2 regions of the Planococcus faecalis genome follow, and region 1 is predicted to be linked to the other one. Evidence: a T-box and tRNA genes for the amino acid it is inferred to sense, from the RefSeq annotation. Region 1 holds a T-box; the other holds one or more tRNA genes.

Region 1 (15,951 bases):
TCAATCACATTATTTTCTTCAAGCAGTGCCGCAATGCTGTCCAGACTCGAACCGATTGGGACTTCAACGGTAATCACTTTTTCTGAGTCGGCATCTACCGGCTCTAAGGCATCAGTGACATAGCTATAGGTTTTAAAACCTGCAATCCCAATGATAATTACTAGGATCAGTGCGACTATTAATACGATGCGTCGGACGACTCTCACTTCCTTCTTTTTTTCTTTCATACGTTCAAACATAATTTCTTTTTTTGATGGTTTCCCCACGGGTTTTCCCCCTAGCTTTTCTGTACTGCAAAAGTTGAGCTAGTTATAGCTCACTTCTACCAGTATACAAGAAAAGTGCACAAAAGAAAAAGGCGGAATCAGCAATCAATTCCGCCCTCATCTTTTTAAAGCTCTTCGTTTTCTTCTTCTTCGTCAAGGAACGTGTTCAACATTTCTTCAATCATGTCCCACTCTTCATCAGTTTCAACTGGGCGAAGCTCTCCGCCACCTTCAGTTTCATCTGATTCAGGGTTTTCTGTGAATGAAGATGCGTGAATTTCAATTTCGCCTTCTTCATCTTCTTCAGCGCCAATTGGGAAATACAAAACATATGATTTTCCGAAATCTGCTGATTCAAATGTAAACAATACTTCAAATAATTGCTCGTTGCCGTTTTCATCAACGACTGTAATGTGTTCTTGTCCGTGTTCCATTTGCGTCACCTCATTATTTTTTAAAATCAAGATAGCCCTGCAAAATCATGACTGCTGCCATCTTGTCGATCACTTTTTTGCGATTTTTGCGACTGACATCCGCGGAGATTAACATCTTCTCTGCTGCAGACGTTGTAAGCCGTTCATCCCATAGGACCACCGGTATACTATACGCTTCTTTCAGCAAATCTGCAAATCTTTCGGATGCTTGAGCACGTGGCCCAATTGAATTGTTCATGTTTTTCGGGTACCCCACAACTGCTTCAGTCACTTCATATTGTTTGATTAGTTCACCGAGACGGACCATGCCAAATTCCTCGATGGCTTCATTTATTTTGATGGTTTCGATTCCCTGAGCTGTCCAGCCCATCGGATCACTAATCGCGACTCCAATTGTTTTCGAACCAACATCAAGTCCAATTATGCGCATCCTTATTCTCCGTTATTCTTCTTAATATAGAACTTTACAAGTTCCTCTAGAATTTCATCCCGTTCTAGTTTGCGAATCATATTTCGCGCATCCTGATGGCGAGGAATATAAGCCGGATCACCTGATAATAAATATCCGACGATCTGATTGATCGGGTTATAGCCTTTTTCTTCAAGTGCAGCATGGACCTGTAGCATCACTTGCTTCACTTCTTGCTCCATCGACTCATCAGACGAATCGAATTTCATAGTTCGATCAAATGAACTCACGACAAGCACCTCGCTTTCGGATTTTAAATAGGAATAATTGCTCCTGCTGTCTGCTTCTTATTATAACCGATAGCGGTCATTTATTAAACCTATTTCACTAAGCTATAAACGGATTCAAGTGCCGACTCTAACTTGTCGACATCTTTTGCACCTGCCATTGCCATATCTGGCCGGCCGCCACCTTTGCCGCCACATTGTTCTGCTACGTGTTTAACGATTTGTCCTGCATGATAATCTCCGCCTGCCAAGTCTTTTGTCACGCCTGCTGCAAGCATCACTTTATCTCCGTCTGTCGCACCAAGAACGATTACTGCTTTACCCATTTTCGTTTTCAAGTCATCCATCATTTGACGCAATTGGTTATTGTCTTTTGCTTCGACTTTAACGGACAGTACGGTAATGTCTCCAATTTTTTGAGCTGCATCTAAAATGCCCGCAGATTGCGCGTTAGAGATTTTCGCAAGCAAGGATTCATTTTCACGTTGCAAGGCTTTTATTTCAGCTTGAACCGATTGCGCTTTTTGAATCATCTCTTTCGGAGAAGATTTTAATAATCCTGCCGCCTGTTCTAATACGTGCTCACTGTCTTTCAAGTTTTCATAGGCACCTTTACCTGTTAGCGCTTCGATTCTGCGTACCCCAGCACCTATGCCGCCTTCAGAAACAATTTTAAACAAGCCAATTTCCGATGTATTGAATACGTGAACGCCACCACATAACTCTAGTGAATAGTCGCCAATTTCAACGACGCGTACAACATCCCCGTATTTCTCACCGAACAATGCCATTGCACCCATATCTTTTGCTTCTTGCAAGTTATGGTATCCAGTTTGAACTGCGATTCCTTCCCATACTTTTTCGTTAACGATTTTCTCAATGGTCTCTAACTCTTCTTTCGTGACTTGGCCAAAATGAGAAAAATCAAAACGTAAACGATCTGGACCTACATAAGATCCCGCTTGGTTAACATGCGTTCCTAACGTATCTTTTAGCGCTTGGTGCAAAAGGTGTGTCGCTGTATGGTTTTTCACCGTATGACGACGATCTGCTGCGTCTACTTGTGCTGTTACAGACGCCAGTGTTAATTCTCCCGTGTTAATACGAACAGAATGTAAATTTTGGCCATTTGGTGCTTTTTTAACGTTTAATACAGTCGCTTGAACCAAATCATTGCTCAAGGTTCCGCGATCTGCTATTTGTCCGCCACTTTCTGCATAAAATGGTGTTTGATCTAGAATAACTTGAACTTCTTCGCCTTCATGTGCACGGTCAGCAAGTTCACCATCCTTAATAATAACTACTACTTTAGCATCTGAAACAGTCTGGCTATAGCCAATAAATTCACTGGCTGTTTTAATATTACCCAAAACTTCAGATTGAGTTTGCATCGAATTAACGTTTTGACGCGCGTTTCTTGCACGATCACGCTGCGCTTGCATCGCTGCTTCAAAGCCATTATGGTCGATGGTCATGCCTTCTTCTTCCGCATATTCCTCAGTCAATTCAACCGGGAACCCGTATGTGTCATAAAGACGGAATGCATCTTCACCAGGAATTTCTGTTTGTCCGTTCGCTTTTTGTTTTTCCACAACCGAAGACAAAATTGCTAAGCCGTCATGAAGTGTTTCGTGGAAACGCTGTTCTTCTAGTTTCATCACACGAATGATAAAGTCTTGTTTGTTGTTAACTTCTGGGTAAAAGCTCTTCATAATGTCTCCAACCACTGGTACTAGCTCAAACAAGAATGGCTGTTCAACGCCTAATTTTTTCGCATAACGTACGGCACGACGTAATAAGCGACGTAATACATATCCACGGCCTTCGTTAGATGGAAGGGCTCCGTCACCAATCGCAAATGCAACCGTACGGATGTGGTCAGCAATCACTTTAAACGCCATATCCATATCCGCGTCTTCGCCATATGTTTTCCCCGAAATTTCTTCCGTTTTTCGGATAATCGGTACGAATAAATCCGTATCGTAGTTGGTTGCTACATCTTGAGCCACACAAGCCATGCGCTCTAAGCCCATTCCTGTATCAATGTTTTGTTTAGGCAGTAATGTGTAGGTGTGATCCGCGTTGTGGTTGAATTGTGAGAACACCAAGTTCCAAATTTCCAAATAACGATCATTTTCGCCACCAGGATATAATTCAGGGTCAGTCAAATCGTTGCCGTAGCTTTCGCCGCGATCATAGAAAATTTCAGAGTTCGGACCACTTGGGCCTTCACCGATATCCCAGAAATTCCCTTCCAAACGAATAATGCGCTCCGCAGGTACACCCACTTCATTTAACCAAATTGCATATGCTTCTTCGTCTTCTGGATGAACTGTTATAGAAAGTTTTTCAGCGTCAAAACCGATCCATTTGTCGTCCGTTAAAAATTCCCAAGCCCAGTGAATCGCTTCAGTTTTAAAGTATTCGCCGATTGAAAAGTTCCCAAGCATTTCAAAGAATGTATGGTGACGCGCTGTTTTACCAACGTTTTCAATATCGTTCGTACGAATTGATTTTTGTGCATTTACGATTCTAGGATTGTTTGGAATGACACGGCCATCAAAGTATTTCTTTAAGGTAGCGACGCCACTGTTAATCCACAACAAGGAAGGATCTTCAAAAGGAACAAGCGGTGCACTTGGCTCCTGATCGTGGCCCTTTTCTTTAAAGAAATCAATATACATTTGTCTAATGTCTTCTGCTTTTAAATTTTTCATCTATTTTTCCTCCTTAACATAATAAAAAGCCTTCATCCCAAAAAAAGGGACGAAGGCTTTATTTCGCGGTACCACCCTAGTTACACAAAGCAGCATGCTCTGTGTCTCTCGAACACCTTAACGCGGTTCAACGGCAGGAATTAGCTGCACTCCGGAGTAGCTTTCTAAAATCGACTGTCGTCGGAGCCTTTCAGCCTAGGGTCCCGTTTCTTTTCGAATGCGATTTTATACTGTCTCCATCAATGTGTTTGTCTATCAATCTAATTTGAATTATAGAAAAAGCTTTGCGTGATGTCAATAGTGATACTTTAATTGGGCAGTGTTACTGCGTAAACCAAATCCGCTTTCCTGCGGGCTTGCGCCGAACTAACTCGGCCTTAACGCCCGAGTGGATTTCGGCACTTCGCTATCCCGCGGGAGTCTCCGTTGGTTTACTTCGTAACTTACATAACAAGTATTTATATGAAATTTAGTTTCAACACAAACAGGAAACCGCATTCTAAATTACGGTTTCCTTTGCATGTTGTGTAAATTTTAAAGATCTACTCAAGCTTCCATAAACTTTTGTGGAGTAATGCCTTCCATGCCAATCATTGGATGGATGGCGTGGACATTTTCGGCAGTTAAACTGACGGGACCGCTCTGTTCTGTCTCGACTTGTTGCTTTGTTTGTTGTTCGGTTTTTGGTTGTTCGGTTGTGACCGCTAGACGGCTTTTTAATGTGGTCATGCGCTGTGCGTCGTCCGTGCGTTCAACTCCGTAACGGAAGACGCTTGGATCTCCACAGAGAATAAGAAAATCCCTACTCCGGGTAATGCCCGTGTAAAGCAAATTGCGGCGCAACATTTTCATGTAGCCCCGAACTACTGGCATGATGACGGTTGGAAATTCAGATCCTTGTGACTTATGGATTGAACAACAGTACGCTAGCGTGAGTTGGTTTAAATCGCTACGTTCATAAGTTACTTCAATGCCATCAAAAGATGCTACTAACATGTCTTGTTTTTCAACGGTTTCTTTGGCTTTCATAATAGCGACAATTTCACCCATGTCACCATTAAAGACATTGCTTTCTGGTTGATTGACGAGCTGCAACACTTTATCGCCAATGCGGTACGTAATGTCACCAAATGCTAATTCTTTTCGTTTGCCATCCGGATTCGGGTTGACCATTTCTTGAATCAGACGGTTCAAAGCATCGATTCCAGCTGGTCCTTTATACATCGGAGCAAGCACTTGGATGTCTTTAATCGAATGACCTTTCGACAAGGCACTCCTCACAACTTTTTCAACAACAGCAGGAATTTGGTCGGCTCCCGCTTTGATAAATGAACGATCGGCCGTCTTTACAGTGATGTCTTCAGGCAATTGTCCATTTTTCATTTGATGGGCGAGTTCAATGATGGAGGAACCTGACGCTTGTCGGTAAATATCGGTTAGCTCAACAGTTGGAATCCGTTTTGATTCGAGTAAATCTCTTAGCACTTGTCCGGGACCAACCGGCGGCAATTGATCTTGGTCTCCAACGAAAATTAGCTGTGCGTCTTCTGGTACTGCTTTTAGCAGTTGATGAGCAAGCCACGTATCAACCATCGACATTTCATCGATAATAATTAATTTGCCTTCGATTTCTTTTTCGGTTTCTTCGTCTTTTTCTTGGCCATTAAAGCCTAATAAACGGTGGATTGTCATTGCCGGTAGGTCAGTGGATTCACTCAAGCGCTTGGCCGCACGTCCCGTTGGTGCTGCTAGGATAATGGGAAACGGCTCTTTTTTCTTGGCGTATTCTTTCGGATCGAGTGACAACCCGTGCAGTTCTGCATAGATTTCCACCAATCCGCGGACAACCGTGGTCTTACCGGTACCCGGTCCACCCGTTAAAATCATGACCGATGAATTAATACTGTTTTCAATCGCGTCAACTTGCGTTTCTGCATAATTCACACCAAGACGTTCCTCTGCTTCACCAAGCGCTTTACGAACTTCTGAACTTGGAAACTTTGTGCGATTTTCTTGTTCGGCCAGTAAAGTTTCCAGTTTCGTCGCAATTCCAACTTCTGAATAATACAGCGATGGCAAATAAAGCCGCGTTTCTTCGCCTGCGACTTTACTTTCTTCATTTAATTCGATAGCGGCTTTCGAAATCGCTTCAATCGCAATTTCTCCTTGCTGACGTGATTCGAGCATTTCCTTAACTAGCGGAATCAAGGTTTTAGCGTCTACATAGACATGGCCTTCAGACAGAGAAGCTTGGTTCAGAATGTGCAAAATTGCCGCTTTGATTCGGTCCGGATGACTGCCAGTGATGCCAAGCTTGGTTCCGAGTTCGTCGGCACGTTGAAAACCGATTCCTTCGATTTCTTCAATCAGCTGGAAGGGATTTTTCGTCAAAATTTCAATGGTTTCTTCGCGGTAAGCTTGATAAATACGCATGCCCACTTGAGGGCCAAAGCCCCAGTCGTTGAGCTGAATCATCACACGCTCCAGACCGAGATTCATCTGTAAAGTCGCGCGAATGGTGTCTTTTTTATCATCTGACAACCGCGGCACTTTATCTAATGCATCAGGGTCTTCAAGAATTTTCTTAATCGCATCTTTGCCGAGTTTTTTGACGATTGTTTCTGCTGTTTTCCGGCCAATGCCATTAAACATATCACTGGACAAGTAATGAATAATTCCTTGTTCGGTTTCTGGTACTTCTTTCGTAAACGTTTCTACTTGGAATTGAACACCATAACGCGGATGATTTTTCACGACGCCTGTAAAACGATACTGTTCTTCGAGCGTTAACATCGGAAAATAGCCAGATACAATAATTTCTTTTTCAGTGTACGGGGTGTTGGTTTCTTGAATTTTCACTTTGGCTATGGAGAATAAGTTTTGAGGATTGTGAAAAATCGAGACGACAGGACGCCCTAATACAAACTGTTTTTCTTCTTGAAATAAATCGATTTGTCCGGTCATTTCTGTCGTCTCCTCTTCACGTAGCTATTGTAATGTCGTTGCAATCATATCGTAAGCATATCGTGCCATTTCATTGCGCTCATCTAGCGTATACGCCTGTTTCAAATGATACATAGCGTCTTCTGTACGATTTGTCGAGACTGCGTAAAGAACACCCACATTATAATGAGCATCCGAATGATCTGGTTCGCTGTCGATTACTTGTAGAAATTGAGGTTCTGCTAGTTCAAATAATTCCATAGATGCCAAACAGATGCCATAGCTCAAGCGTGCTTGAACATCCTGTTCATCCAGTTCTACCGCGCGTTGAAAATACGGCAACGCTAGTTTCGGCTGCTCTAGTTTTTCAAAGCATTTACCGATCATAAAATGCGCATCTGCGCCTTCAAGTTCGTATTGCAATGCTTTTTCATATAGCTTTAATGCTTCTGAATAACGCTCTGAATTAAAATACAAGTTAGCCAAACCATAAAAAGCCGTCGCTGATGTCTCATCAAGCGTAATGGCTTTTTGGAAAAATCTTTCCGCACGGTCAATTTCGTCCATCGACGTTAAGACATGCCCAAAATTGATATAGCCTAGCGGGTTGTCCGGTTGTTCATCGATTGCTTGTGTGAAAGCTTCAACGGCTTTTTCTGTATTGCCTTCTTGTAATGCTTGTATCCCGATTTCGTTGTAATTCATTGTTGTCTCTCCCATTAACCGACATATTCCAAACGTGCGCCATTTTTAAAGACACGATCGATCGTTCCACCGCCTAGGCATTCTTCACCATCATAAAACACGACAGCTTGACCAGGCGTAATCGCGCGGACCGGCTCTGCAAATGTCACGATGGCTCTTTCGCCTTTGAATTCAACAGTTACACCGACATCTTGCTGACGGTAACGGAATTTTGCTGTGCATTCTAATATCCCGCTTGGTGCTGTATTTGATGTGAAGCTTAAGTTTACCGCAGTTAAGCTATCTGAGAAAAGGGCATCGTGATGAATGTTTTGTCCAACGTATAATACGTTGCGCTCTAAATCTTTTCCAATAACAAACCACGGATCTCCTGCCCCGCCGATACCAAGTCCTTGGCGTTGGCCAATTGTATAATACATCAACCCGTCATGTGAACCCATTTTAACGCCTTCTAACGTTTCCATTTGACCCGGTTGTGCTGGCAAGTATTGACCTAAGAACTCTTTAAAATTCCGTTCTCCAATAAAACAAATACCCGTGGAATCCTTTTTCGTCGCTGTTGCAAGTCCCGCTTCTAGCGCGATTTCACGGACTTTCTTTTTCTCCATATGGCCGATTGGGAACATCACTTTCGACAATTGATGTTGGTCTAGTTGATTTAAAAAGTAAGTTTGATCTTTGTTGTTGTCTTTGCCACGCAACATTTTTGTTTCGCCGTTTTCTGCGTGTTTAACTTGTGCGTAATGACCAGTTGCCAAATAATCGGCCCCCAGACTTAAAGCATGCTCTAAAAAGGCTTTGAATTTAATTTCTTTATTGCACATAACATCTGGGTTTGGCGTACGTCCTGCTTTGTATTCTTCCAAAAAATACGTGAAAACTTTGTCCCAGTATTGCTTTTCGAAATTTACCGCATAATATGGAATGCCAATTTGGTTACAGACGCGAATGACGTCTTCGTAATCTTCTGTCGCAGTGCAGACGCCATTTTCATCGGTGTCATCCCAGTTTTTCATAAAGATGCCGATAACATCGTAACCTTGTTCTTTCAATAAATACGCAGCAACCGAAGAGTCAACCCCTCCGGACATGCCGACGACAACACGTGTATCTTGTAATGATTTTGTCATTTTATTCACCTTTTCATTTTAATGCCAAACGCTGGCTGATTTGAGCTGTCTTTTCGGCAGCTTGCTTAATTGTTTCAGACGTCAATCCTAAGCCGAAGCTAAATCGAATAGAATTTCGGCTTTCAACAGCCTTATCGCCGTACATGGCAACAAGCACATGAGATGGATCAATTGAACCTGCTGTGCACGCTGATCCGCTTGAAGCTGATATTCCCGCTAAATCCAAGTTGATTAAAAACGACTCAATTTCTATACCTGAAATACTGAGATTTAAAATATGCGGCATAGAATGACTGCCATTTTCTTTATAGTTGACGTTTTGTTTATCCAAAACGTCTTTAAACATCGTTTTGTATTGCTCGTAAGCCGTTGTTTTTTCTTCCATCGTTGCTAACGCAATTTCTACCGCTTTAGCAAATGCGGAAATCGCCGGTACGTTTTCCGTTCCTGCCCGGCGCTTACGTTCTTGTTCTCCTCCGTACAACAATGGAGTTACTGCCGTTCCTTTGCGTTGGTATAAAAAGCCAACACCTTTAGGTCCGTTTAGTTTATGCGCAGAGACCGATAACAAATCAACGTTTAAGACGTTAACATCGATTGGCAATATACCAAATGCTTGAACCGCGTCGGTGTGGAATGTCACATCTGTATCTTTTAACAATTCACCGATTTCGGCAATCGGTTGTATGGTTCCAACCTCATTATTGCCCATCATGACCGATACTAGAATTGTATCGTCACGCAGCGCATTTTTCACGTCTTCTGCTCGCACGCGTCCATTTTCACCCACCGGCAAATACGTTACGTCGTAGCCTTGTCGTTCTAATTCCTCACAAGCATGCAAAATGGCATGGTGTTCAATCATTGTAGTGATGATATGCTTTCCTTCTTTTTTTGCAGCCGTGCCAAAAATCGCCGTATTGTCCGCTTCAGTACCCCCGCTAGTAAAAATAATTTCATGGTCATGAGCATGTATGCTGTCAGCTAGCAATTTGCGTGCATCATCCAGTTTTTTACGTGCCGCTCTACCGGTACCATGGATACTTGAAGGATTGCCGTAAACCGTTCCGAGTGCTTCAGAAAAAGTCGCCACCACTTCGGGATGCATGGGCGAAGTCGCCGCATGATCTAAATAAATTCGATTCATAGTTTGTTGACCCCTTTATATATAGTACATGTAATTTTCAGTTTCACCGTTTTCGGCGTTTGCCAAATCTTCAATCGTTGTGGTATCGAGAACATTTTTTACTGCATCACGAATGCGTACCCAGAGCTCACGCTGCGGTTGCTTTTCGTCTTCAATGCCTTCAACAGGTTGGATGGGACCTTCTAAAACACGAATCACATCTCCTGCTGAAATTTCTTTTGGGTGGCGCGTCAACATATAACCGCCATATGCCCCGCGAACACTTTTAACAAGCCCCGAGTTGCGTAATGGCCCCACTAGTTGCTCTAAATAAGCTTCAGAAAGGTCATTTTCCGCCGCAATTTTACGCAATGGAATCGGACCTTCTCCGTATTGTTTACCAAGTTCAATCATAATTGTCAGACCGTAACGGCCTTTGGTTGAAATTTTCATGAGTACACCTCTAAGTTTGATAATTTTCATAAGATTGGTATTCCGTAAACTAGCTGCGCTTTCCCGTGGGAGTCTCCGCTAGTTTACTCCATACTTGTTTAAAATAAATAAATTATTCTCGATAAAAATCGAATTTATTTTTCTCGAATACTTCCCCACGTGCGACTAGTTTTATTAACAGAATAATGCTAATAATACATCATAAAATAGCCGGTTTAACTACGTTTATTCTTCAAAACAGTATATCATAATTTGACTTGAATGGACTTGCAATGACTTTTGAAACCTCAAACGCTATACTGATAGAACGAATATCCGAAAGGAGTTTTTCTATGCACAACGAACCTTTAGCTTTTCGTATGCGTCCTCGAACGATTGATGAAGTCGTCGGACAAAAAGACGTCATCGGACCACATACGGCTTTATATAAAATGATTAGTAATGGACATGTACCTTCTATGCTGCTGTACGGCGAGCCTGGCATCGGCAAAACTTCTATCGCTCACGCTATCGCAGGGACATCGAATTTACCTTTTATCGCGCTGAACGCCACAACTTCTGGCAAGAAAGACGTTGAAGAAGTCGTGACCGAATCACGGATGACCGGTAAAGTATTGTTGTTTCTGGATGAAATTCACCGTTTTAACAAGTTGCAGCAAGATGCTTTGCTGCCGCATGTTGAAAGTGGTTCGATTGTTTTGATTGGTGCGACAACGGAAAATCCATTTCATGACGTTAATCCGGCAATCCGTTCGCGTTGCGGTGAAATTAAGCAATTAAAGCGGCTGTCTCAAGAAGATATTGTGCAGTTGCTAAATAGCGCATTGGCCGAACCCAAACGTGGACTCGGCAGCGAACACATTGCGATTTCCAAAAAACAAGTCGAACGCATTGCAGAAGGTACCAATGGTGACGCCCGTAAAGCATTAACGATGCTTGAATCGATTGTCATTGCTTCTGATGAAATCGATGGTAAATACATTGTGGAAGATCAGATGGTCGAACAAATGATCAAGCGTGTCGGCGTGTTCGGTGATAAAAAAGGATCGCATTTTTTTAATTTATTGTCTGCATTACAAAAATCAGTGCGCGGAAGTGATGTCAATGCAGCAATGTATTATTTGGCGCATTTATTAGAAAATGGTGACTTAACTGCTGTTACACGCCGTTTACTCGTTATGGCTTATGAGGACATTGGACTTGCCAATCCTGCTGTTGGCGGACACGTTCTCTCCGCTTGCCAAGCAGCTGATCGTCTCGGTTTACCGGAAGCCCGCATCCCGCTCGCTCAAGCAGTCGCTGAAATGTGCTTGTCCGAAAAATCCAATTCTGCCTATAAAGCCATTGATGCTGCAACTGCAGCTATTAATAAAGGCGATGTTGGCGACATTCCATTGCATTTGCGCGATACACATTACGCAGGAAGCGCCGAACTGGGGCACGGCGGATACCGCTATCCACACGACACGCCCGTCGGCTCGTTCGGTGGTTGGGCAGATCAAGATTATTTGCCAAAAGAAATAAGGTCAGCCGAGTTTTATAAGCCCATCATTGCTGGTGAGGAAAAGAAATTTGCAGGCATTTACGAAAAACTGAAAAGCTTTCGAAAAAACAAAAAATGATATGAATATCGAGCAAAGGGGCTGTCTTAAAAGTCATAAAAGTGACTTTTAAGACAGCCCCTATTTCTACAAAATTATCCGTTATAACAACAGAAAAAACCGGCTCATAAAAAGAGCCGGTTTTTTGATTAATTCATACGTACCCGTGTAATCGGAATGGATTTGGTAATATCGTTAACTACCCAACTCGCAGCAATCAAGCCCACAGTTGATGGCGTAAAGGCATTTGATGAAGGCGGCATTTGAGCTTTTCGAATGGTTGCATCCGGCTTCCCAACGGTTTCTACTACGTCTTCACGAACAATGATTGGACTTTCATCTGAAAAAATTACCGGAATGCCTTTGTAAATTCCGTTTTTGCGTAATTTTTTGCGAATGATTTTCGCTAATGGATCCGTATGGGTTTTTGAAAAATCCGCAATTTTGAAACGCGTGGGATCAGTTTTATTGGCCGCTCCCATACTGGCAATGATTTTTATGTCACGACGATAACATTCTTCCATCAAATGGACTTTGTAAATCATTGTATCGGACGCATCGATCACGTAATCAGGAGTGTAACTAAAAAATTCTTCGCACGTTTCTTCCGTATAAAACATATGCAATGAAATTACTTTGCATTCTGTATTAATGTCAGCAATCCGAGTTTTCATAACCTCTGCTTTCGATTGTCCAACCGTTGATAAATTCGCAACAAGTTGACGATTGATATTGGTGATGTCTACATTGTCTTTATCAACGAGTATAATCGTACCCACGCCGCTCCGCGCACAAGCTTCTGCTGCAAACGATCCGACACCTCCGACGCCAAGTATCGCGACAGTCGCATTTTTTAATAAATTGATTCCTTCTTTTCCTACAGCTAATTCATTTCTGGAAAATTGGTGTAGCATTCCGTCACTGCCCTTCAAAGTTGATACGCATAATAGGGATTATACACATTAAAAATCCCTCCGACAATAAATTGTCAAAGGGATAAAAATGATTTTTTAATTAAGAATCCCAATCGTGCCGTCTTTGTTGGTGCGCATCGTTTGAACCCGCTGAAAGCAGGTGGGTGACCTCTTCACCACTTATAACTTCCCGTTAAGGCATGTTAGCCATGGTGAAATTCGATCTCCCGACGACATAATGTTGGGTCAAAATCGAATTGCTTAAAACGAACACATCAGGATTCTCTATAGACTTATGTTAGCACACCTTTTTTATTTAAACAAGCTTTTTACTCTGTTACTTTTTTATTATTCTGAATGTTCAAAGATAGGCTCAATTCCTCAAGTTGCGCACCTGATACTTGACTCGGCGCATCTGTCAGCAAGTCGCTAGCGCTGGCAGTTTTGGGGAACGCAATTGTGTCACGCAAGTTCGTGCGACCTGCAAGTAGCATAACAAGACGATCCAAACCAAATGCAATTCCACCGTGTGGAGGTGTTCCATATTCGAATGCTTCCATCAAGAACCCAAATTGCGCGTTCGCTTCTTCTTTGCTAAAGCCAAGCACTTCAAACATTTTCTCTTGAATGTCGCGACGATAAATACGCGACGATCCTCCACCAAGCTCATAGCCGTTTAAAACAAGGTCATAAGCTTGTGCGCGAACGTTTTGTGGCTCAGTTGCCAGTTTGTCTAAGTCTTCTTCGAACGGCATGGTGAAGGGATGGTGAGCTGCATAGTAGCGTCCATCTTTTTCGTCGTACTCAAGTAATGGCCAATCGGTAATCCATAAGAATTTATAAACTGCGTTGTCGATTAACGCTAATTCTTTGCCAAATTTCAAGCGAAGTGCGCCTAACGCATCTGCAACTACCGATTTTTTATCTGCAACAAATAATAATAAGTCGCCTGCTTCTGCTTGCGCTCGTTCTGTTAAAGCAGTTGCGGCTTGACCTTCAAAGAATTTAGCGATCGGTCCTTTCACGCCTTCTTCTTCCACTTTCAACCAGGCAAGTCCTTTTGCTCCGTAAACTGCGGCAAAAGCACCTAGCGCGTCAATATCTTTACGAGAATAATTTGCCGCTTGCCCTTTAACATTAATCAGTTTTACTTGACCGCCGTTTTCGATAGCGCCAGTAAAGACTTTGAACGCTGAATCTTTTACTAGATCCGAAACATCCGTCAACTCTAAACCAAAGCGTACATCTGGTTTGTCTGAACCAAAACGGTCCATTGCTTCTGTGTAGCTCATGCGCTGGAAAGTTGGTTCGATGTCGATTTTTTTCACATCTTTCATCATCTGAACCATTAAGCGTTCATTCATACTGATGATATCTTCCATTGACTGGAAACTCATTTCCATATCGATTTGTGTAAATTCAGGTTGACGATCCGCGCGAAGATCTTCATCACGGAAGCAACGTGCAATTTGGTAATATTTATCAAAGCCAGATACCATCAACATTTGTTTGAATAATTGCGGAGATTGAGGCAAAGCGTAAAATTCGCCATCATGAACTCGGCTTGGTACTAAATAATCACGTGCGCCTTCAGGTGTAGATTTTGTCAAAATCGGTGTTTCCACTTCGATAAAACCTTCTTCGTCCAAAAAGCGACGAATCGATTTTGTCACGTCTGAACGCATTTTGAATGTTTCGTACATCGCAGGACGACGCAAATCCAAGTAACGATATTTCAAGCGTAAATCTTCATTAACATCTGTATTGTCTTCGATGGCAAATGGGGGATTTTTCGCAGCGTTTATTACAGCTGCATGATCTACTTGCACTTCAATTTCGCCAGTTTTCATCGCAGTATTAACTTGGCCTTCCGCTCTTTTGACAACCAGTCCGTCAATATGAACGACAAATTCATTACGTAACGATTCGCCAATGGCAGCGGCTTCTTTTGAAATTTCCGGATTAAACACAACTTGCACAATTCCAGAACGGTCACGGACGTCCACAAAGATTAATCCACCAAGGTCGCGACGTTTTTGTACCCATCCTTTTAATGTGACACGTTGTCCAATAGCCGTTTCGTTCACTTCTCCACAATAATGCGTTCTTGACATATTTATTCCTCCAGTGATTTCTTTTTCAATAAGCTTGCTGCGATTTCTTCGAATGCCATTTCCTGTTGCTCACCCGTCGCCATTTCTTTTAATGCCACTTTGCCGCTCTCAAGTTCCGTTTCACCAATAACGACAACAAATGCAGCTCCTTTACGGTCAGCTGATTTCATTTGCGCTTTTACTTTGCGCCCGGCGAAATCCATGTCAGCCGAAATGCCGTTCAAGCGTAAATCACGAACAACAGCAAAGGCTTTTTTCTTCGTCGTTTCGTCCGTCGCTACTACGTAAACTTCTAAATTATTGGATTGACCAATTTCGACTTTTTCCATTTCAAGCGCTAGTAACAGTCGCTCAATACTCATCGCAAAACCAATTCCAGGTGACTCGGGTCCGCCAAGGTCTTCAACAAGTCCGTTGTAACGTCCTCCACCAGCTAAAGTGGTAATGGCACCAAAGCCTTCCGCATCGCTCATAATTTCAAAAGCGGTATGGTTATAATAATCAAGTCCGCGCACTAAATTCGGATCCACGACAAATTCAATATCCATGCTTGAAAGGTAAGCTTGCACTTCATCAAAATAAGCTTGTGATTCTTCATTTAAATAATCGGCCAGTGACGGCGCTGTTGCCATTAACGGATGTTGACGGTCTACTTTGCAGTCTAGAATACGTAACGGATTTTTCTCGAGACGCGTCTGGCAATCGCTACAAAATTCATTGATACTCGGTTCGAAATGGGTAACCAAGGCTTTTTTGTGTGCTACGCGACTTTCCGTATCACCAAGTGAGTTGATGACTAAGCGTAATTGCTTAAGCCCGACAGCACGGTATACTTCCATTGCCAGTGAAATT
Region 2 (15,951 bases), 270 kb from region 1:
CACTTGGGGGCGGAGTATTCCCAATTTCATGTGTGGTAGCTGACAAAGACATTCTTGGTGTATTCAATCCAGGATCACACGGTTCTACTTTTGGTGGCAATCCGCTTGCGTGTGCAGTTTCAGTAGCTTCTTTAGAAGTATTGCTTGATGAAAAACTTTCTGAGCGCTCTCAAGAACTAGGTGAATATTTCATGGGCAAATTGCGTGAAATCAAACACCCTTCTGTTAAAGAAGTTAGAGGTCGCGGATTGTTCATCGGTATGGAATTGACTGAAGCAGCAAGACCATATTGTGAACAACTAAAAGAGTTAGGTCTTTTATGCAAAGAAACACATGATACGGTTATCCGTTTTGCACCGCCACTAATTATTTCAAAAGAAGAATTGGATTGGGCGATTGAACGCATTCAAAAAGTATTCGCTAATTAATTTCTGCATGGCACACAAATCTTGACATGTGTTACACTAGAATATGAGTAAATATTAAATATAAAGAGGCGAACTAATACAATGGCTGAAAACTTGAACTTGTTGACGTCTACACAGAATGTTATTAAAACTGCATTAGATAAGCTTGGCTACGAAGATGCGATGTACGAACTTCTAAAAGAACCAATGCGGCTTTTAGAAGTACGCATTCCAGTGCGTATGGATGACGGCAAAACAAAAGTCTTTACAGGTTACCGCGCTCAACACAGTGATGCAGTTGGACCGACAAAAGGTGGAGTCCGTTTTCATCCGGATGTAAATCGTGATGAAGTAATTGCTTTATCAATGTGGATGACATTAAAATGTGGAATTGTGGAATTGCCTTATGGCGGAGCGAAGGGTGGCATCATTTGCGACCCACGTGAAATGTCCATGCACGAGATTGAGAAATTGAGTCGTGGATACGTTCGCGCGATTAGTCAAATTGTTGGGCCGAACAAAGATATTCCAGCACCAGATGTATTCACCAACTCACAGATTATGGCTTGGATGTACGACGAATACAGCAAAATCGATGAGTATAACTCCCCTGGTTTTATTACAGGTAAGCCAATTGTTCTTGGTGGATCTCAAGGCCGGGACAAAGCGACTGCACAAGGAGTTACTATCTGTATTAACGAAGCTGCGAAAAAACGCGGCCTAAATATGCAAGGGGCACGTGTTGTCATTCAAGGTTTTGGTAATGCAGGAAGTTTCTTAGCGAAATTCCTTCACGACGCTGGAGCAAAAGTAATTGGAATTTCAGATGCTTACGGTGCCTTGCATGATCCGGATGGCTTAGATATTGATTATTTATTGGACCGTCGTGATAGTTTCGGTACGGTTACAACTTTATTTGATAACACCATCACAAACAAAGAGTTGTTTGAATTAGATTGCGATATTTTGGTACCGGCAGCGATTGCTAATCAAATTACGGTAGAAAATGCGAATAACATTAAAGCTTCTATTGTGGTTGAAGCAGCAAACGGTCCTACGACTGCTGAAGCTACTAAAATTTTGACAGAACGCGGAATCCTTTTGGTGCCTGACGTTTTAGCAAGTTCTGGTGGAGTTACGGTTTCTTACTTTGAATGGGTGCAAAATAACCAAGGTTATTATTGGACACAAGAAGAAGTGGACGAAAAGCTTAACAAAAAGCTAATTGATGCATTTGAAAATGTTTATAATGTCGCTACTACGCGTAATATCGATATGCGTTTAGCTGCTTACATGGTCGGTGCTCGTAGAACTGCTGAAGCTTCACGCTTCCGTGGATGGGTATAAGATATGAAAAAACCGCCTGGAATCCTTTCCAGGCGGTTTTTTAGTCTCAATCTTTTGCTTTTTTCTATAAGAGACTACATACTATTATTTGAATAGAGGAGGATGATTGGATGAACGCATTTTCATTTTATAACCCAGTAAAACTTATTTTTGGTCAAGGCCAACTTGAAGCAGTTAAGGAAGAATTACCTAAATTTGGTAAAAAAGTTCTACTTGTATATGGTGGAGGCAGTATTAAAAAGAACGGACTCTACGATGAAGTGATTAAAACTTTGGCTGAAGCGAAACTTGAAGTTTTTGAACTAGCGGGAGTTGAGCCAAATCCACGTATTTCGACTGCTAAAAAAGGAATCGAAATTTGCAAAACAGAAGGCATCGATATGCTATTAGCAGTTGGAGGCGGTTCAGTTATTGACTGCACGAAACTGATTGCTTGCGGCGCTAAATACGACGGCGATGCATGGGATTTAGTATCTCGCAAAGCACAGCCACAAGAAGCGCTGCCATTTGGTACAGTTTTGACAATTGCTGCTACTGGTTCAGAGATGAACGCAGGTTCAGTTATTACGAATGAAGAAACACAAGAAAAATACGGCTGGGGAAGCCCGTTGTCATTCCCGCAATTTTCAATTCTAGATCCAACTTACACATTGTCAGTGCCGGAAAACCATACGGTCTACGGAATTGTTGATATGATGTCTCATATTTTCGAGCAATACTTTAACGATGCGACGAGCACACCGGTTCAAGATCGTATGTGTGAAGGTGTATTAAAAGCGGTAATTGAAACTGCACCAAAATTAATGGAAGATCTTCAAAGTTATGAACACCGCGAAACAATCATGTTCGCAGGAACAATGGCATTGAACAAATTCCTTGAAATGGGCTATAGAGGAGACTGGGGTTCGCATAACATTGAACATGCAGTGTCTGCAGTTTATGACATTCCACATGCTGGTGGATTGGCAATTTTATTCCCGCAATGGATGCGTCATAACGTAAACGTAAATCCAGCTCGCTTTGCTCAAATGGCAGTTCGTGTCTTTGACGTAGATTCAGCAGGTAAGTCTGAGGAAGAAATCGCTTATGAAGGAATCGATCGCGTATCTGCATTCTGGACTTCATTAGGAGCACCAACTCGTTTGGACTACTACGACATCGATGATTCAAAAATTGATGCAATGGTAGAGAAAGCGATGGTCTATGGAGAATTCGGTAACTTTGCAAAACTAAAAGATGAAGATGTGAAAGAAATTTTACAAGCATCACTATAAGAAAAGGATTGGCGCTGAGCGCCAATCCTTTTTTAATTTGGATTAAGTTTTTTTGGTCGTTTACTTAAATGCTTCCAATGTGTTTCACCATCATCTGCATCGAGAGAAACAATGACGTCGTCAACACTTGGTTGGCTGAGGATAAGCTCGGCTAAACGCTCTTGTAAAGCATCGGCCTGTATCACGTTTAAATTTGGATCAACTTCAATTTTAGTTTCAACATGAAGAAATTCTCCTTCTTTAACAACTTCTAACTCTTGAATGTCTCGAACATCTGAATGATCACTCAACAAGTGTGCAATATGGTTTACCATATGTTCGTCCGTTTCACCAATGGCGCCACGTGCGTTATCCATGAAAACTTTTGCGACAACATAGAACATCATAAAGCCAATCGCAATAGACGCAGCACCTTCGACTTGAAGAAAGCCAGTGTAATGCGCGATTAATACAGCGGTTAAGGCAAGGACCCCACCTGCAGTTGCAACCAAATCTTCTAAAAACACTAATTTAGTTGCAGGCTTCGCTCGATTCAAGTGAGAAAAACTTGTAGTCAAGGGAGCTAGAGCTCCACCTTTAACGCCTGCTTCGTGAAGGATTTCTTTTCCGGCTTTATAAAGAACAAAAAATTCAAGAATGATTGCGATGGATAATACCACAACACTGATGATGAATCCTTCTGCTTCGACTGGTTTTGTCATTTGATGCCAGCCTTCGATAATAGTTTCATATGCCATGATTCCAACAATCAAGACGGCACCTAAGAGAACGATGTTCAATAGACGCCCGAAACCATTTGGAAATTGCTTGGTCGGCGCCTTCTTAGAGAGTGCAGAGCCAATAAAAACGAAATACTGGTTCGCTGCGTCTCCGATAGAGTGCATTGTTTCAGCGAACATGGCGACATTCCCTGTGAAGAAAAACGCCACACCTTTCATAATTGCGATAAACGTATTAATGACTGCTGCCGTCAAAGACGGCTTATTGCCATTTTTCAATAATCCGAAAAACTCTTTCATAAAAATCCTCCTCGGTCAAATTAATTCGATTTCAACATGCACAACATTTTTCATGTCTGATATTTCTTGGTACAAATCAATGGTGTCTTTGTCGTGAGGGACAGACATACGAATCCGAAGTTCATGAAAGAAAGAAGAACCTACTTCATCTGAGTAGGCGATTGAAATGCTTTCGATCACGGACCCATTTATTTTTAATTCATTTAGCACCTCCCGTATGGATGTTCGATCAGTGACAACTACCTTTAAATTTGCTTCAACCATCTTCAAACGTTTTGGCCCAAACTTAAAAAGTAGGTGAGGCAAAACTTCTATTCCAATCAGGACGAGTAAGACCGCAGTTACGGCTTCGATATAAAAGCCAGCAGCAACTGCAATCCCAATTCCTCCAGCTCCCCAAATCATGGCCGCAGTCGTAAGTCCTGAAATAGAATCGTTGCCACGTTTTAAAATTACGCCAGCCCCTAAAAAACCAATACCTGAAACAATCTGTGCGGCAAGACGCAAGGGATCCATTGTAATATTAACATTAGCATACTCGCTACCTTGTGCAATATAGGCAGATTCAATCGAGATGATGGTTAGTAAACAACTGAACGTAGAGATAACGATACTCGTTTTTAATCCGACAGGCTTTCTTTTTAATTCCCTTTCCAGTCCGATTGCTAAACTTAAGAGAGCGGCTATGACAAGTTTAAAGAAAGTTTCATATGAAGAAATTTGCATTGCGCTGAAAAACTCCATAAAAAAACCTCCATTTTTTTGTCTTGTATTGATTCTCTTTAGCGAACGTGGCAAACTTGTTAAGTGTGTCGTCGGTGAAGTTAATATAGAAGAAGAGGTGTAGGTATGGAAAAACCGGCTATTCATCCATATATCCCTATTATGATAGGAGTATTCTCAGTAGCGTTATCGGCTATTTTTGTTAAGATGACATCTGCCGATTCAGGAGTGACAGCTTTTTACCGGATGTTGTTTTCGGTGTTGATCATGAGCCCAGTCTTCTTTTTAAAATATACCCACGAAATCAAAAAGCTAAGCAAAAGAGATTGGGTTTTTGCGTCAATTGCGGGTGTGTTTTTATCTTTTCACTTTATTTTATGGTTTGAATCGCTTAATTATACGTCAGTTGCAAGCTCGACTGTCCTTGTAACCTTGCAACCGCTGTTCGCTTTTGCTGGTACATACTTCTTCTTTAAAGAGAAAGTATCTATTAAGACGCTTATTGCGGGAGCTATTGCAATTGCGGGAAGTGTTTTAATTGGCTACGGTGATTTCAAAGTGAGTGGAAGTGCTCTTTACGGAGATTTGTTGGCTTTAATAGCTTGTGCTTTAATTACGGCATATTTATTATTTGGTCAAGATGTCAGAAAGAGGTTATCACTGGTCACGTATACATTTGTGGTTTACGGAGTTAGCACAATAACATTATTCTTCTATATTGTATTCAAAGGAGAATCTTTTGGTCCTTACCCAGCCTCTGAGTGGATGTGGTTTTTGTTGTTAGCGATTATTCCGAATCTGTTAGGGCATACATTATTTAACTGGGCTTTAAAATGGGTAAGCACGAATGTTATATCAATTGCTATTCTTTTTGAGCCGATAGGAGCAGCTATACTAGCGTATTTCATACTCGGAGAATATTTAAGTGTATCTCAAATTGTTGGTGGAAGTGTAGTGTTAGCGGGGATAACGCTATTCGTTGCAGACTACCAAAAAATTAAAATGTACTTTTTAAAAATAAAGGCTTGATTTTTTGCTCGTGGCGGTTTATATTTATATATGTCCTTAAGACAACTCGTAAAAATATTTTGAAATAGTATTGACAACGAAGTTGGGATGAGATATATTAATTAAGTCGCCAATGAGCGCGGCTAAAAAAACAACAACTTGAACCTTGAAAACTGAACAGCAAAACGTCAACGAAAGACGTCACGAGCACTTCGGTGCGAGAACGGCTTTTGCGAAGGTTGCCTTTGGCAACCAGAGCAAAGTTGTTTTCCTTCTCGGTGTTCGTGACGACAACTTACTGATCAGCATTGAGCAGATCAAAGCGAATCGTGCGTCTTCGGACGGCGATACGCCAGCAGTATTGAGCAATCAACACTACTCTATAATGGAGAGTTTGATCCTGGCTCAGGACGAACGCTGGCGGCGTGCCTAATACATGCAAGTCGAGCGGAACTTTGGGAGCTTGCTCCCATTGTTTAGCGGCGGACGGGTGAGTAACACGTGGGCAACCTGCCCTGCAGATCGGGATAACTCCGGGAAACCGGTGCTAATACCGAATAGTTTGCGGCCTCTCCTGAGGCTGCACGGAAAGACGGTTTCGGCTGTCACTGCAGGATGGGCCCGCGGCGCATTAGCTAGTTGGTGGGGTAATGGCCTACCAAGGCGACGATGCGTAGCCGACCTGAGAGGGTGATCGGCCACACTGGGACTGAGACACGGCCCAGACTCCTACGGGAGGCAGCAGTAGGGAATCTTCCGCAATGGACGAAAGTCTGACGGAGCAACGCCGCGTGAGTGACGAAGGTTTTCGGATCGTAAAACTCTGTTGTGAGGGAAGAACAAGTACCAAGTAACTACTGGTACCTTGACGGTACCTCACCAGAAAGCCACGGCTAACTACGTGCCAGCAGCCGCGGTAATACGTAGGTGGCAAGCGTTGTCCGGAATTATTGGGCGTAAAGCGCGCGCAGGCGGTTCTTTAAGTCCGATGTGAAAGCCCACGGCTCAACCGTGGAGGGTCATTGGAAACTGGGGAACTTGAGTGCAGAAGAGGAAAGTGGAATTCCATGTGTAGCGGTGAAATGCGTAGAGATGTGGAGGAACACCAGTGGCGAAGGCGACTTTCTGGTCTGTAACTGACGCTGAGGCGCGAAAGCGTGGGGAGCAAACAGGATTAGATACCCTGGTAGTCCACGCCGTAAACGATGAGTGCTAAGTGTTAGGGGGTTTCCGCCCCTTAGTGCTGCAGCTAACGCATTAAGCACTCCGCCTGGGGAGTACGGCCGCAAGGCTGAAACTCAAAGGAATTGACGGGGGCCCGCACAAGCGGTGGAGCATGTGGTTTAATTCGAAGCAACGCGAAGAACCTTACCAGGTCTTGACATCCCACTGACCGGTGTAGAGATACACTTTTCCCTTCGGGGACAGTGGTGACAGGTGGTGCATGGTTGTCGTCAGCTCGTGTCGTGAGATGTTGGGTTAAGTCCCGCAACGAGCGCAACCCTTGATCTTAGTTGCCAGCATTCAGTTGGGCACTCTAAGGTGACTGCCGGTGACAAACCGGAGGAAGGTGGGGATGACGTCAAATCATCATGCCCCTTATGACCTGGGCTACACACGTGCTACAATGGACGGTACAAAGGGCTGCAACCCCGCGAGGGCAAGCCAATCCCAGAAAACCGTTCTCAGTTCGGATTGCAGGCTGCAACTCGCCTGCATGAAGCCGGAATCGCTAGTAATCGTGGATCAGCATGCCACGGTGAATACGTTCCCGGGCCTTGTACACACCGCCCGTCACACCACGAGAGTTTGTAACACCCGAAGTCGGTGAGGTAACCCTTGTGGAGCCAGCCGCCGAAGGTGGGACAGATGATTGGGGTGAAGTCGTAACAAGGTAGCCGTATCGGAAGGTGCGGCTGGATCACCTCCTTTCTAAGGATAAATTCGGAACCGAGCTTGTCTCGGGGTTGACGTTTTGCGTTCAGTTTTGAAGGTTCACCTTCAGGCGGCAACGCCTTTTTTTGTGACTTTCAACCTTGTTCTTTGAAAACTGGATAAAACGACATTGAAACAAAGCAAGTAATTCAAGTACGCGTGACGATTTCGTCACAACTTTTTAATTAACCAGTGGTTAAGTTAGAAAGGGCGCACGGTGGATGCCTTGGCACTAGGAGCCGAAGAAGGACGGCACTAACACCGATATGCTTCGGGGAGCTGTAAGTGAGCTGTGATCCGGAGATTTCCGAATGGGGGAACCCACTGCCTTTAATCGGGTAGTATCCATGTGTGAATCTATAGCACATGAGAAGGCAGACCCAGGGAACTGAAACATCTAAGTACCTGGAGGAAGAGAAAGCAAATGCGATTCCCTGAGTAGCGGCGAGCGAAACGGGATCAGCCCAAACCAAGAGGCTTGCCTCTTGGGGTTGTAGGACACTCTATACGGAGTTACAAAAGATAGGATTAGGCGAAGCGACCTGGAACGGTCCGCCGCAGCGGGTAACAGCCCCGTAGCCGAAAACCCTATCCCTCCAGAGTGGATCCTGAGTACGGCGGAACACGTGAAATTCCGTCGGAATCTGGGAGGACCATCTCCCAAGGCTAAATACTTCCTAGTGACCGATAGTGAACCAGTACCGTGAGGGAAAGGTGAAAAGCACCCCGGAAGGGGAGTGAAATAGATCCTGAAACCGTGTGCCTACAAGTAGTCAAAGCCCGTTAATGGGTGATGGCGTGCCTTTTGTAGAATGAACCGGCGAGTTACGATTGCATGCAAGGTTAAGCTGAGAAGGCGGAGCCGCAGCGAAAGCGAGTCTGAATAGGGCGACAGAGTATGCAGTTGTAGACCCGAAACCAGGTGATCTACCCATGTCCAGGGTGAAGGTAAGGTAACACTTACTGGAGGCCCGAACCCACGCACGTTGAAAAGTGCGGGGATGAGGTGTGGGTAGCGGAGAAATTCCAATCGAACCTGGAGATAGCTGGTTCTCTCCGAAATAGCTTTAGGGCTAGCCTCAAGATTGAGAATCCTGGAGGTAGAGCACTGTTTGGACTAGGGGCCCATCCCGGGTTACCGAATTCAGACAAACTCCGAATGCCAGTGATTTATGCTTGGGAGTCAGACTGCGAGTGATAAGATCCGTAGTCAAGAGGGAAACAGCCCAGACCACCAGCTAAGGTCCCCAAATATCCGTTAAGTGGAAAAGGATGTGGCGTTGCTTAGACAACCAGGATGTTGGCTTAGAAGCAGCCATCATTTAAAGAGTGCGTAATAGCTCACTGGTCGAGTGACACTGCGCCGAAAATGTACCGGGGCTAAACGGATTACCGAAGCTGTGGATGGATCTCGTTAGAGATCCGTGGTAGGAGAGCGTTCTAAGGGCGTTGAAGTCAGACCGGAAGGACTGGTGGAGCGCTTAGAAGTGAGAATGCCGGTATGAGTAACGAAAGACGGGTGAGAATCCCGTCCACCGAATGCCTAAGGTTTCCTGAGGAAGGCTCGTCCGCTCAGGGTTAGTCGGGACCTAAGTCGAGGCCGATAGGCGTAGACGATGGACAACAGGTTGATATTCCTGTACCACCTCCCCGCCGTTTGAGCAATGGGGGGACGCAGAAGGATAAGGAGAGCGTGCCGTTGGTTGTGCACGTCCAAGCAGTGAGGCGTGAAATGAGGCAAATCCCATTTCTAATACGTTGAGCTGTGACGGCAAGAGGGTTTACCCTTGAGTCCCTGATTTCACACTGCCAAGAAAAGCCTCTAGCGAGGCGGGAGGTGCCCGTACCGCAAACCGACACAGGTAGGCGAGAAGAGAATTCTAAGGTGAGCGAGTGAACTCTCGTTAAGGAACTCGGCAAAATGACCCCGTAACTTCGGGAGAAGGGGTGCTCTGGTAGGGTGAATAGCCCGAGAGAGCCGCAGTGAATAGGCCCAGGCGACTGTTTAGCAAAAACACAGGTCTCTGCAAAACCGTAAGGTGACGTATAGGGGCTGACGCCTGCCCGGTGCTGGAAGGTTAAGAGGAGTGCTTAGCGCAAGCGAAGGTGCGAATTGAAGCCCCAGTAAACGGCGGCCGTAACTATAACGGTCCTAAGGTAGCGAAATTCCTTGTCGGGTAAGTTCCGACCCGCACGAAAGGCGTAACGATCTGGGCACTGTCTCAACGAGAGACTCGGTGAAATTATAGTACCTGTGAAGATGCAGGTTACCCGCGACAGGACGGAAAGACCCCGTGGAGCTTTACTGTAGCCTGATATTGAATTTTGGTGCAACTTGTACAGGATAGGTAGGAGCCTGAGATTCCGGAGCGCTAGCTTCGGAGGAGGCGTCAGTGGGATACTACCCTGGTTGTATTGAAATTCTAACCCACAAGCCTGATCGGCTTGGGAGACAGTGTCAGGCGGGCAGTTTGACTGGGGCGGTCGCCTCCTAAAGAGTAACGGAGGCGCCCAAAGGTTCCCTCAGAATGGTTGGAAATCATTCGTAGAGTGTAAAGGCAGAAGGGAGCTTGACTGCGAGACGTACAGGTCGAGCAGGGTCGAAAGACGGGCTTAGTGATCCGGTGGTTCCGCATGGAAGGGCCATCGCTCAACGGATAAAAGCTACCCCGGGGATAACAGGCTTATCTCCCCCAAGAGTCCACATCGACGGGGAGGTTTGGCACCTCGATGTCGGCTCATCGCATCCTGGGGCTGTAGTCGGTCCCAAGGGTTGGGCTGTTCGCCCATTAAAGCGGTACGCGAGCTGGGTTCAGAACGTCGTGAGACAGTTCGGTCCCTATCCGTCGCGGGCGCAGGAAATTTGAGAGGAGCTGTCCTTAGTACGAGAGGACCGGGATGGACACACCGCTGGTGTACCAGTTGTTCTGCCAAGGGCATCGCTGGGTAGCTATGTGTGGCCGGGATAAGTGCTGAAAGCATCTAAGCACGAAGCCCCCCTCAAGATGAGATTTCCCATTGCGCAAGCAAGTAAGATCCCTCAAAGACGATGAGGTAGATAGGTTCGAGGTGGAAGCGTAGCGATACGTGCAGCTGACGAATACTAATCGATCGAGGACTTAACCAACACACTGTATGCGAAAAACTTGCCTGTTTCACCTGTCGTTTATCCAGTTTTGAAAGAATAAGCCCAAGTTTTTGTAAAAAAAGCTTGAAAAAAACAGTACTACTGGTATAATAAATCTTGTCTTTCAAAACCAAATAGTCCAGTGATGATGGCAAAGAGGCCACACCCGTTCCCATCCCGAACACGGCAGTTAAGCTCTTTTGCGCCGATGGTAGTTGGGGGTTTCCCCCTGTGAGAGTAGGACGTCGCTGGGCAATATATCGGAGGATTAGCTCAGCTGGGAGAGCATCTGCCTTACAAGCAGAGGGTCGGCGGTTCGATCCCGTCATCCTCCACCATTATTTCTTTTGCCGGAGTAGCTCAGTTGGTAGAGCAACTGACTTGTAATCAGTAGGTCGAGGGTTCGACTCCTTTCTCCGGCACCACTTTTTCGAGCCATTAGCTCAGCTGGTAGAGCATCTGACTTTTAATCAGAGGGTCGAAGGTTCGAATCCTTCATGGCTCACCATTTTAATTTTATATTGCCACGCGGGTGTGGCGGAACTGGCAGACGCACTAGACTTAGGATCTAGCGCCTTCGGGCGTGGGGGTTCGACTCCCTTCACCCGCACCATTTTTGCGGAAGTAGTTCAGTGGTAGAACGCCACCTTGCCAAGGTGGAGGTCGCGAGTTCGAACCTCGTCTTCCGCTCCATATTTATTTGCACGTGATACCGACCCTTAGCCGGGGTGGCGGAACTGGCAGACGCACAGGACTTAAAATCCTGCGGTAGGTGACTACCGTACCGGTTCGATTCCGGTCCTCGGCACCATCTTTTCACGAAATAGTGAATAGCATCATATGCGCCCGTAGCTCAATTGGATAGAGTACTTGACTACGAATCAAGCGGTTAGAGGTTCGAGTCCTCTCGGGCGCACCATATTTTTATACTCAGCAACTCAAGTTCGGGAAGTAGCTCAGCTTGGTAGAGCACTTGGTTTGGGACCAAGGGGTCGCAGGTTCGAATCCTGTCTTCCCGACCAAACAATGGGGCCTTAGCTCAGCTGGGAGAGCGCCTGCCTTGCACGCAGGAGGTCAGCGGTTCGATCCCGCTAGGCTCCACCAACTTTTTAAAGTAAAGATCCCGGCGGCGTAGCTCAGCTGGCTAGAGCGTACGGTTCATACCCGTGAGGTCGGGGGTTCGATCCCCTCTGCCGCCACTTTTTTAGGACCTTTAGCTCAGTTGGTTAGAGCAGACGGCTCATAACCGTCCGGTCGCAGGTTCGAGTCCTGCAAGGTCCACCATATGTATTTTATCTCGGAGGAATACCCAAGTTTGGCTGAAGGGATCGGTCTTGAAAACCGACAGGGGAGTCAAATCCCGCGGGGGTTCGAATCCCTCTTCCTCCTCCATATTTTTAAAATGTGTGGACGAATTTCTTTTGAATTATACTATTGTCGCGGGGTGGAGCAGTTCGGTAGCTCGTTGGGCTCATAACCCAAAGGTCGCAGGTTCAAATCCTGCCCCCGCAACCAAATGGTCCCGTGGTGTAGCGGTTAACATGCCTGCCTGTCACGCAGGAGATCGCCGGTTCGATCCCGGTCGGGACCGCCATTTCCAATAAATAAAGTGGGTCAGTAGCTCAGTCGGTAGAGCATTAGATTGAAGCTCTAAGTGTCGGCGGTTCGATTCCGTCCTGACCCACCATTTTATGCGGGTGTAGTTTAGTGGTAAAACCTCAGCCTTCCAAGCTGATGATGGGGGTTCGATTCCCCCCACCCGCTCCATAATATTACATATGGGCCTATAGCTCAGCTGGTTAGAGCGCACGCCTGATAAGCGTGAGGTCGATGGTTCGAGTCCATTTAGGCCCACCATTCCGAAGTAGCTCAGTGGTAGAGCACCGCACTGTTAATGCGATGGTCGTAGGTTCGAGTCCTACCTTCGGAGCCATACTGGGGAAGTACTCAAGTGGCTGAAGAGGCGCCCCTGCTAAGGGTGTAGGTCGGGCAACCGGCGCGAGGGTTCAAATCCCTCCTTCTCCGCCAGTATTTGGCCCCTTGGTCAAGCGGTTAAGACACCGCCCTTTCACGGCGGTAACACGGGTTCGAATCCCGTAGGGGTCATTATAAAAAAGTGTTATGCATTTAATTGCATAACACTTTTTTTCGTTTTACTAGAATTAAGACTGTGAAGAATCATGCCAAGCATTACAATGAAAATCCCGATTATTGCTAAGCTTGAAGGTAAGATAATTGACAAGAAAAGTGCTTCTCCTGCTAACGCAAATAAAACTTCCATTGATTGTGTCGCTTCTACTGCTCCTAGTTTCTGCATATCGCCTCTAACTAGATCAGTCGCTTTAAAGAAGAGTACTGTTGCCATTACACCTGAACTGATTGCTACAATTAAAGTTTGTAAGCTTTGTGAAGCGCTAGGTCCACCTACAGTAACAAGCCCATATAATGATAGGATAAACCAAAAAGGTAGACTAGCTAGTGTCATGCCCAAAACCCTCTGATACGCATCCAACCTACCTCCACATATATCCATCATTTTTCTATTTCCTAATGGGTATGCGAAAGCTGCGAGGATAACAGGGATAAAACCGAACCAAAGTGTTGAAGAAGAAACAACTGCTACATGTTCAAGTTGCATTAAACTGACTCCTGCTAATATGATAAAAGAAATCATCAAGCTTTTAACAGGAATCTTTCCTCTTAGTTGAGTAGTTTCTTTATTGCTATGTATGGTAATGAGAAATAAGGGAGCAAGTAATGTACCAGCGACTATGGTAATTTGCCATGTTCCTGCGATGAGCCAGCCAGGGGAATAGGCTGCAGCGAAACATAGTGGAGCATAGAATAAGCCAAATCCAACAAAACTCCATAGGGTCCAAGCTCTTTTGTTTTTATTCATTTCTTGTAACAGCGGTTTTAAGTTCTTTCTTAATACAACAATCAAAAGTAAAAAGGGAATCATGAAAAAGTATCGGAGAGACGCACTCCAGATCCAATTCCCGCCGTCAGCTTCCATCGTGGCGTTGAGTACGAAAGTAAATGCAAAGAAAAAAGCTGCAATAATGCCGATGATGATAGGTTTCACTATATATCCTCCTCATTCGAAAATTTAGAATTATTTATTTACTATAACTTATAATTAACTGTTCTTCAAAGTATTATTTTAGACAAACAAAAAAAGGATTTCTCTAGAAATCCTTTTTTGTTTGTCTATATTATAGAAGGTAATCAATCAGTAACCCAATTCCAAGTAAAAAAGCCACAAATGTATTTGTTTTTCCAGTATCTTTCATCGCCGGCATCACCTTTAGAGGTTCTGTAAAACGTTTAAAGATTTGAACGACTTTAATAGGTTTAATGACGCTTATGAAGACTAGTAAGGCCCACGGTGTCAATATTCCTACTAGGATAAGAATGACAATCCATACGTAGGCTAGAATGAAAAACCACATAAGAATATTGACAGCTGCCGGTCTTTTAACCAAAATAGCAAGTGTTTTGCGTCCACTTTCTTCGTCGCCCACAATATCGCGAATGTTATTGGCTAGCATAATAGCTGCTACTAATAATGTGCTCGGAATAGCAAGTAACGATGCTTCTAGGGTTACCATCCCCGTTTGAATATAGAAGGCAATGATTACAATCAAATAGCCCATGACTACGCCAGAGAAAAGTTCGCCAAAAGGTGTGTAGGCAATAGGATATGGCCCACCGGTATAAAAATAGCCAATCCCCATTGCAACGGCACCTACAACTAAAAGCCACCAACTAGTTAGTGAACAAATATAGAGACCAATAACTGCAGCAATCCCGTAGAACAATAAAGCTAGATTTAATACAGTTTTCGGTTTCACACCGTTCCGAACAATTGCACCCCCAATACCGACAGAGTTCTCATTGTCTAACCCTCTAGCAAAATCGTAATATTCATTGAACATATTAGTAGCTGCTTGAATCAACAAACTCGCAACGAGCATAGCTAGGAATAAAATCCAATCGATAAGGGAATACTGTAAAGCAATCATCGTTCCGAGGAATACGGGAGCGAAAGAAGCGGTTAAGGTATGCGGCCGAGTTAGTTGCCACCATACGCGCCATCCGCTGTCTGCTTGTAGTGAATGTGTCATATATCTCTCTCCTTTAATTCTTTCCACTCCTCATTGTACTTCAAAATAACAGTGAATACAGCAAATGATGTGCTGATTTTAGCAGAAAAGAGTATGATAGAAGGTAGAGATTAAAAAGTAGAACGTTTGTGGAATAAACTAGACTGTTGTCTTAAAACGGAGGTAATCAGGTGAATTCAGAATCGTCTTCATCGACTCAACAATCTGCGGATAGCCAATATGAAGGCTACCGCTTTTATACGGAAACAATTGAAGTAACACGCATGTCAGCATTGGCATTTTTTGAAGCCGGCGGAAGTGACCACTCAGGAAAACGACTGTACTGGCAAAATCGGGAAAAGACCTTTACGTTGGTCGGAATTGGTCATGCCCATGTATTGTCTACAAACAAGGCAAATGGAAGATTTGAAGAAATAAAAAAAGAGTGGCAGAACTTATGTCGCCAAATTGTCAATGAAGAGCATTCGGTTCAGCCGGTTCTATTTGGTGGATTTTCGTTTGATCCGTTAAACAATAAAGCGAGTGAATGGAAGAGATTTCCTCAGGCTTATTTCGCAGTGCCGACTTTTCAACTAGTGTTAAAAGGAGAACAGGCTTTTATTAGTATCCATTTAATCACTCAAAAGCAAGAGAGTTTTGCAGAATTTGAGGCGATGCGCAAAGAGCGGGATAAATTGATCCATGCAGCCCAAGTATCAGAAGTGGACAAATACGATAAACCGCAAACAACGGGTCGTATAGAACTGAAAAAACAAGCTTATTTGGATTCCATCAAACAAGTAACCGACATTATTAAAGCTAAAGAAGTTGAAAAAGTTGTTATTGCACGCACGATGAAACTGGAATTTGAAGATGTGTTTACACCGACTTCAGCATTGTATCAAGTATCTAATGAACAACCTGAAAGTTTTCTATTTGGTTTGGAGGCAGAAGACCAATTTTTCTTTGGTGCGACTCCTGAACGATTAGTAAAAGTGGAAAATC

Evidence for each region. The T-box of region 1 lies ahead of alaS (alanine--tRNA ligase). A T-box ahead of a tRNA ligase gene usually reads a tRNA of that ligase, here a tRNA-Ala.
Region 2: it encodes a tRNA-Ala, which carries the amino acid that the T-box ahead of alaS (alanine--tRNA ligase) is inferred to sense. The anticodon was not compared.

What each region holds. Positions count from the first base shown of each region.
Region 1 is NZ_CP019401.1:1,473,365-1,489,315, reverse strand. Features, by position in the region: gene mltG (endolytic transglycosylase MltG) at 1-266, opposite strand, end outside; gene AJGP001_RS07400 (DUF1292 domain-containing protein) at 392-700, opposite strand; gene ruvX (Holliday junction resolvase RuvX) at 714-1,130, opposite strand; gene AJGP001_RS07390 (IreB family regulatory phosphoprotein) at 1,133-1,399, opposite strand; gene alaS (alanine--tRNA ligase) at 1,489-4,113, opposite strand; T-box leader at 4,156-4,365, opposite strand; gene recD2 (SF1B family DNA helicase RecD2) at 4,660-7,077, opposite strand; gene AJGP001_RS07375 (tetratricopeptide repeat protein) at 7,102-7,761, opposite strand; gene mnmA (tRNA 2-thiouridine(34) synthase MnmA) at 7,776-8,891, opposite strand; gene AJGP001_RS07365 (cysteine desulfurase family protein) at 8,905-10,038, opposite strand; gene cymR (cysteine metabolism transcriptional regulator CymR) at 10,054-10,470, opposite strand; gene AJGP001_RS07355 (replication-associated recombination protein A) at 10,803-12,092, shown strand; gene AJGP001_RS07350 (tRNA threonylcarbamoyladenosine dehydratase) at 12,221-12,985, opposite strand; RNA gene ssrS (6S RNA) at 13,088-13,270, opposite strand; gene aspS (aspartate--tRNA ligase) at 13,315-15,099, opposite strand; gene hisS (histidine--tRNA ligase) at 15,102-15,951, opposite strand, start outside.
Region 2 is NZ_CP019401.1:1,202,792-1,218,742, forward strand. Features, by position in the region: gene AJGP001_RS05920 (ornithine--oxo-acid transaminase) at 1-428, shown strand, start outside; gene AJGP001_RS05925 (Glu/Leu/Phe/Val family dehydrogenase) at 510-1,754, shown strand; gene AJGP001_RS05930 (iron-containing alcohol dehydrogenase) at 1,865-3,028, shown strand; gene AJGP001_RS05935 (cation diffusion facilitator family transporter) at 3,061-4,047, opposite strand; gene AJGP001_RS05940 (MgtC/SapB family protein) at 4,063-4,791, opposite strand; gene AJGP001_RS05945 (DMT family transporter) at 4,897-5,799, shown strand; rRNA gene AJGP001_RS05950 (16S ribosomal RNA) at 6,161-7,710, shown strand; rRNA gene AJGP001_RS05955 (23S ribosomal RNA) at 7,908-10,840, shown strand; rRNA gene rrf (5S ribosomal RNA) at 10,979-11,094, shown strand; tRNA gene AJGP001_RS05965 (tRNA-Val) at 11,103-11,178, shown strand; tRNA gene AJGP001_RS05970 (tRNA-Thr) at 11,190-11,265, shown strand; tRNA gene AJGP001_RS05975 (tRNA-Lys) at 11,273-11,348, shown strand; tRNA gene AJGP001_RS05980 (tRNA-Leu) at 11,369-11,453, shown strand; tRNA gene AJGP001_RS05985 (tRNA-Gly) at 11,459-11,533, shown strand; tRNA gene AJGP001_RS05990 (tRNA-Leu) at 11,563-11,651, shown strand; tRNA gene AJGP001_RS05995 (tRNA-Arg) at 11,683-11,759, shown strand; tRNA gene AJGP001_RS06000 (tRNA-Pro) at 11,786-11,862, shown strand; tRNA gene AJGP001_RS06005 (tRNA-Ala) at 11,869-11,944, shown strand; tRNA gene AJGP001_RS06010 (tRNA-Met) at 11,966-12,039, shown strand; tRNA gene AJGP001_RS06015 (tRNA-Ile) at 12,048-12,124, shown strand; tRNA gene AJGP001_RS06020 (tRNA-Ser) at 12,140-12,232, shown strand; tRNA gene AJGP001_RS06025 (tRNA-Met) at 12,279-12,355, shown strand; tRNA gene AJGP001_RS06030 (tRNA-Asp) at 12,359-12,434, shown strand; tRNA gene AJGP001_RS06035 (tRNA-Phe) at 12,452-12,527, shown strand; tRNA gene AJGP001_RS06040 (tRNA-Gly) at 12,534-12,607, shown strand; tRNA gene AJGP001_RS06045 (tRNA-Ile) at 12,621-12,697, shown strand; tRNA gene AJGP001_RS06050 (tRNA-Asn) at 12,699-12,773, shown strand; tRNA gene AJGP001_RS06055 (tRNA-Ser) at 12,778-12,868, shown strand; tRNA gene AJGP001_RS06060 (tRNA-Glu) at 12,875-12,946, shown strand; gene AJGP001_RS06065 (DMT family transporter) at 12,960-13,925, opposite strand; gene AJGP001_RS06070 (1,4-dihydroxy-2-naphthoate polyprenyltransferase) at 14,056-14,967, opposite strand; gene AJGP001_RS06075 (isochorismate synthase) at 15,138-15,951, shown strand, end outside.